2 linked regions of the Candidatus Pseudothioglobus singularis PS1 genome follow. The protein of the gene in region 1 interacts with the protein of each later gene in a pairwise test. Links are inferred from orthologs where the notes say so. Each region holds a gene or a part of one and is shown on either strand. Other genes may lie near its edges. The genes, in order: pheT and secD.

Region 1 (3,352 bases):
AAAGCGAGCTTCAAGTGGAAAAACACAGGACGAAAACCATCAACAACTTGTCATGCTCTCTGTGATACCAATATTAAAGGGTTTTATGGTTGCAATAACCGACTAGAGCTACTTCTTACCTTTTTGTGTGGCTAATTTAAGCTTTGGTCCGGCCTTAAAAGTAACCACTTTCCTGGCACTGATCATCACCTCTTCACCTGTCTTAGGGTTTCTGCCAGGTCGGGGCGTTTTATTGCGAACAACAAAATTGCCAAAACTAGATAGTTTTATTTCTTCGCCTGATTTAAGAGTTTCAATGATTTGATCGAAAAATTGATTGGTTAGGGCTAGCGCTTGTGTTTGAGTAAGCTCTGTTTTTTTGACGAGAGTATTAGCAATATCTTGTTTTGTAAGGGACATGTTTTATCTTAATTTAGCTGAAAAATTTGTTTCTAAATGAGCCACTATTTTACTAACTTTTTCAGCCAGTTGTTCATCAGTTAAGGTAACTTCTGTCGATTGATAAGTTAAATTTAGAGCCACACTTTTACTGCCCTGTTCGATATGCTCCCCTTCATAGACATCGAACAAGTTAACATCCACCAGATCGGCTTGCTTTAAAGATTGGATAGAACCAATAATCTCATCAGCACTGAGCTCTTTTGAGACTACAATCGCAATATCTCTTTGAGAGGCCTGAAAAGATGAGAAAGACGCATAAATTGGCGTTTCACCTTGCTCAATCTCTGACTGAATAAGTTCGAAAAGAAAAGCCGTTGGCATCGATAGCTTCTTTTGAAGTTTCGGTGATAATGCGCCTACCCAACCGATCTGTTTTTTTCCATTCATTATTTTTGCGCTCTGACCCATCTGCAGTGCAGGATGCTCAGCAGCCTCAAAAGAATAGTCTTTTTTGCTCAGAGCTAATAACGCTTCAACATCTGACTTAATGTCAAAGAAATCAACCTCACGTTCGCTACTTCCCCATTGCGAGTTATAGCGATTACCTGAAATAATGCCGGCAATTTTTTGAACTTGATCCTCAACTGAAATGCCAGAGAAGCAAAGCCCTAGCTCGAAGAAGCGCGAGTTAAGGTGACCTCTTCTTATGTTTGATTTGGCAGATTGAATTAAACCTGACCATAGACTCGATCGCATTACTGCCATATCGTCTGAGATTGGATTTTGAAGCAAAATTTTCTTTGACTTAGGGTCAACCAAATCATGCATCTCGTTTGAGATAAAGCTATAAGCGATGACCTCTTGATAGCCTCTATTAACCAGAGAACTTGATAGAACATGAGAGCTAACTTGGGCCTGCGATGCATTTGATATATTGGCTTCAATTGAGAGCCTCTTAACAGGAATCTTGTCGTAGCCATAAAGCCGAGCGAGCTCCTCAATAATATCTGCAGGAATCCGAATATCAAAACGAAAACTTGGCGGCGTGATTGTCCAAGAGTCATCATTGTTTGTCTTAAAATCTAACTCAAGAAACTGAAACTTAGATTCAATCCATGATGTCTCAAGTTCAAAACCTAGAACCTTTGAAATTTTTTCTTTTGAGATTTCGATGGGCTCAATTTGAGGTAGTGAATCTGAGTGAGTACACTCATTAATCTTGGATGCCTGTCCGCCGCAAATTTCGAGAACGAGCTCAGTTGCCCTCTCCATTGCTTGACTCGTAATGTTAAAGTCAACGCCTCTCTCAAACCTTAGAGATGCCTCTGTATGAAGTCCATATGACCTTGCTACGCCTGAAATTGCAACTGGCTCAAAAAAGGCACTTTCTAATAAAATCTCAGTTGAATCTTCCAGAGTGGATGATCCCATGCCGCCAATGACCCCAGCTATTGCTATGGCAGATTTCTCGTCAGCAATGACTAGAGTGTCCTCAGTAAGCTCAACGCTTTGTCCATTTAAAAGCTCAAGTGGCTCATTTTTTTTGGCAGATCTCACATTAATGTCACCATTAATTTTCGACAAATCAAAGGCATGCATCGGCTGACCGAGCTCTAAAAGAACATAATTGGTTATATCAACAATCGGTGAATGGAGCTGCTGGGAGGCGCGTGATAATTTTTGAGCCATCCATTTTGGTGTTTGAGTAGTATTATCAACGCCGCTGATTACGCGCGTTAGATACCTTGGGCACTCTTTCGGGTTGCTGACTGTCGAGGTGAATGATATATTTCCTTTTTGAGACGCTTTATAATTAAGGGCTGGCATTGAAAGATCATAGTTAACGCAAACCTCTCTAGCAACACCAAGAACACTGAAACAGTCACCACGGTTTGGGGTAATATCAAGCTCGATGATTTGATCATCAAGATCGAGAACTGATCGAACATTCTCACCAATCTGAGACTCTGAATCAAGCTCAATGATGCCGTCATGGCTATCTGACATACCCATCTCGGACTCTGAGCATAGCATCCCATTGGACTCAACCCCTCTCAGTTTGGCGCGTTTGATTTTAAGTTTACTCGGAAGAACTGAGCCAACTGTTGCAACGGCCACCTTTAAATCCTCTCTGACATTAGGTGCACCGCAAATAATTTGAAGATTTTCATCAGCGCCAACATCGACTTCACACAGACTTAATTTGTCTGCATTGGGATGTTTCCCGCAGCTTACAACGTGCCCTACAACTAGGCCTTCAAATGGAGGAGCCACTGGGGCAATCTGGTCAACCTCCAAACCGGCCATTGTTAATTTTTCAGAGAGCTCTATGTCGCTTACATCTGGACTGACCCATTCTCTTAACCATCTAGTTGAAATATTCATGACTGATAACCTTGCACTAGAATTGATTTAAAAAGCGAACGTCATTCTCAAAAAATAATCTGAGATCATTGACGCTATATCTGAGCATCGCAAGTCTCTCAACGCCCATTCCAAAAGCGAGCCCTGAATAATCTTCAGAGTCAATATTAACCGCATTCAAAACGTTTGGATGAACAACGCCGCAACCCAAAACTTCTAACCAGCCTGACTTTTTACAGACGCGGCAACCTTCTCCGCCGCATATCACGCATTCAATATCAGCCTCAGCTGATGGCTCCGTGAACGGAAAGTAAGAGGGACGAAAGCGAACTTTGAGGTCATCTTTTTCAAAGTAAGCTCTTAAGAAGTCGATGAGCAAACCTTTGAGCTGAGAGAATGAGGCCTCTTTGTCAACAATGAGCCCCTCTACCTGGTGAAACATCGGTGTATGAGTGACATCAGAGTCACACCTATACACCTTGCCAGGGACAATGACCCTGACGGGTGGCTTTTGTCTCTCTAGCGTTCTGATTTGAACGGGAGATGTATGCGTTCTTAGTACCGTATTAGCGTCGAAATAGAACGTGTCATGCATCGCTCTTGCAGG
Region 2 (3,185 bases), 380 kb from region 1 along the record:
CATACCAAAAGTCTTACAGGGCTACATGAAAGGCCTAACTAAGATAAAATAACCCCTTTACAATTTTTGGAGCAAAAAATGAATTTACCACCAGAACTCTTTCTGATAGCAATGTTTGTGCTTATGTATTTTTTACTTATCAGACCGCAACAAAAAAGAGCTAAAGATCATAAAAACCTTCTAAAAGCTTTGAAGAAAGGCGATGAAGTTGTAACGAATGGTGGAATTATTGGAAAAATTACTGCTGTCGACGAGTCTTTTGCTGAATTGGAAATTGCCTCGGGTGTCTCAGTAAAAGTTCAAAAGCAAGGTATTAACCAAAAAATGCCTAAAGGAAGTGTCAAGTCAATGACTAAGTCTAGCTCAAAAGCTAAGTCTAGCTCAAAAGCTAAATCAATCGAGAAAAAAGAAAAATAACTATAAATAAGTTTCTATGAATCATTACGCAGGATGGAAAAATGCACTTATCGTATTTTTCCTTTTCATCTCAACTCTCTACGCTATTCCTAATCTTTATGGGTCGGATTTAGCGATCCAAATTACCGGTACTGGTGACTATGTAGTTCAAGAAAAAGATCTGAAAAGCATAAATGAGACACTTTCTGAGAATAGTGTTGACTATAAATCTGCAATAATTGAAAATAATAATGTTCTAATTAGGTTTAGTGATTCAAAGTCTCAATTAACCTCTAAAGCTCTGTTGAAGGATTCATTGAATAGGAATTATGTTGTTGCGCTTAATCTTGCGCCTTCAATTCCACAATGGCTCTCAAGTTTAGGTGGCAGGGCAATGTCTCTAGGGCTTGACTTGAGAGGTGGTGTTCATTTTCTACTTGAGGTCGATATGAATGCAGTTACTGCAATGGCTATGGATCGTTATTACAACGAATTAAGAACAACTCTTCGTGAGGATAAGCTTTATAAAAAAATTCGTAAAGATGAAGATATTCTTGTAGTTAGCTTTAAAACTGAAGAACTTAAGAATGAAGCAAAAAAGGTTATAAAAAGCGATTTACCTGATTTGATTATTGCGGAAGGAAGCGAGCAAGCATTAGAGCTTGGTCTTGAAATTTCTTCAAGCGCACAAGCAGCTGCAAAACTAAGTGCATTAAAACAAAATATAACAACACTAAGAAATCGTGTTAATGAGTTAGGTGTCGCTGAACCAATCATTCAACAACAAGGTACAGAGAGAATTGTTGTCCAATTGCCAGGCGTTCAGGATACAGCAAGAGCCAAAGAAATCTTAGGTGCAGTCGCGACTATCGAGTTTAGAATGGTCGATGAGAAAAATGATGTACAAACAGCTATTCAGTCAGGAAAAACACCGGCTGGATCAAAAATATATAAATTTAAAGATGGCCGACCTTTGCTTCTGAAAACTAACGTCATAACGACTGGTGAAAATATAGTTGACGCTTCATCAAGTATGGATGAAAACAATCAGCCCAGCGTCAGTATAGTCCTGGATAGCTCTGGTGGAAGATCGATGTTAGATACTACTAAGGAGTTTATTGGTTACAGAATGGCGGTAGTGTTCATTGAGAACAAAGTTGAAACAGTTTTAGAGGAGGGTATTGCTGTCAAAAAGCGAAGTAAAACTCAGGATATTATTAATGCTGCAACAATACAAGGAACATTTTCTAACCGTTTTCAAATTACTGGCCTAGATAGCTCTAGAGAGGCTACAAATCTTGCTCTTCTCTTGAGGGCTGGTTCACTTTCAGCGCCAGTTGAAATTATTGAAGAGAGAACAATAGGCCCAAGTTTGGGTGCAGATAACATTCAAAAAGGCCTTATTTCTGTTCTTGTTGGTTTTGCTTTAGTATTAGTTTTCATGGGATGGCGCTATCGCGTTTTTGGCCTTGTTGCAAATCTAGCATTAACAATTAATTTAATTACAATAGTATCTATCTTATCCTTAATCCAGGCAACCCTTACTCTGCCAGGTATAGCCGGAATCGTTTTAACTGTGGGTATGGCTGTAGATGCGAACGTATTAATCTTTGAGCGAGTAAAGGAAGAACTGAAGGCTACAAAAAATATACAAAAGGCTATATCTGCAGGCTATGAAAAGGCACTGCTAACAATTGCAGATGCCAACATCACCACGCTAATAGCGTCCATAGTATTATTTAGTTTTGGCACTGGAGCAATTAAAGGTTTTGCTGTAACGCTATCGATTGGAATTATTACATCGATGTTTACTGCCATTATTGTTTCCAGAGCAGTGATAAATATTATTTATGGCGGTAAAAAAATTGAGGAGTTGGCAATATGAGTCTAAGATCATTAAATATTCCTGTGATTGACTTTGTTGGCAAGCGGAAGTATGCCATGATTTTTTCTGCAGTCTTATTAGTTTTGTCTATTGCTTCTATAAGCTTTCAAGGCCTAAAGTTTGGAATTGACTTTACAGGTGGAACATTAATAGAGTTAGGCTATGAAAAAACAGCCGACCTTGAAGATATCCGTTTAAAACTTTCAGAGGGTGATTTTAAGGGAACTAATGTTCAATATTTTGGTTCAGATACAGAGGTGCTGATTCAACTTGAGCCTCAGGAGGTCTCAAGTGCAAAGCTTAGCTCTTCAATCATCAGAATGCTTGGTGATGGCATTGATGTAAGAAGGGTAGAGTTTGTAGGCCCCAAAGTTGGCGAAGAATTAACAAATGACGGCGGCCTTGCAATGCTATATGCGCTCATAGGTATTTTGATTTATGTCGCATTTAGATTTGAATACAGATTTGCCTTAGGCTCTATAGCGGCCCTTGTTCATGATGTGATAATTACGTTAGGTATTTTTTCAATTTTACAAATTGAATTTGACTTGACTGTTTTGGCAGCAATTCTTGCTGTAATTGGTTACTCTCTTAATGACACCATTGTTGTGTTCGATAGAATTAGAGAAAATTTTCTCTCTACACGCCAAGTTGAGGCTGAGCCTATCATCAACGAGGCTCTTAATCAAACGCTATCGCGAACATTGATGACCTCACTGACGACCTTGTTGGTTCTTCTAGCATTATTTTATTTAGGTGGCGAAGTGATTCATAGTTTCGCAGGTGCATTATTGATTGGAGTTATTATTGGTACTTATTCATCAATATATGTTGCAAGTTCAATGATCCTTGCGCTCGGAATTTCGAAGGAAGATATGCTTCCTTCAGAAAAAGAGAAAAAAGA

What was found.
Region 2: the proteins of pheT (region 1) and secD interact in binary tests that used the Escherichia coli proteins (3 or more experiments, as listed by UniProt). The link is inferred for Candidatus Pseudothioglobus singularis PS1 from one-to-one orthologs.

What each region holds. Positions count from the first base shown.
Region 1 is NZ_CP006911.1:1,133,099-1,136,450, forward strand. The notes cover bases 85-3,108. They hold pheT (phenylalanine--tRNA ligase subunit beta), read right to left. Parts: upstream 2,767-3,108; coding sequence 403-2,766; downstream 85-402. Other genes in these bases: W908_RS05745 (hypothetical protein), read left to right, coding at 85-106; W908_RS05750 (integration host factor subunit alpha), read right to left, coding at 109-399; pheS (phenylalanine--tRNA ligase subunit alpha), read right to left, coding at 2,783-3,108. Also shown: more of W908_RS05745, read left to right, coding at 1-84; more of pheS, read right to left, coding at 3,109-3,352.
Region 2 is NZ_CP006911.1:1,512,349-1,515,533, reverse strand. The notes cover bases 1-2,857. They hold secD (protein translocase subunit SecD), read left to right. Parts: upstream 1-433; coding sequence 434-2,281; downstream 2,282-2,857. Other genes in these bases: secF (protein translocase subunit SecF), read left to right, coding at 2,278-2,857; yajC (preprotein translocase subunit YajC), read left to right, coding at 79-417; serS (serine--tRNA ligase), read left to right, coding at 1-52. Also shown: more of secF, read left to right, coding at 2,858-3,185. UniProt on the Escherichia coli protein: Part of the Sec protein translocase complex. Interacts with the SecYEG preprotein conducting channel. SecDF uses the proton motive force (PMF) to complete protein translocation after the ATP-dependent function of SecA.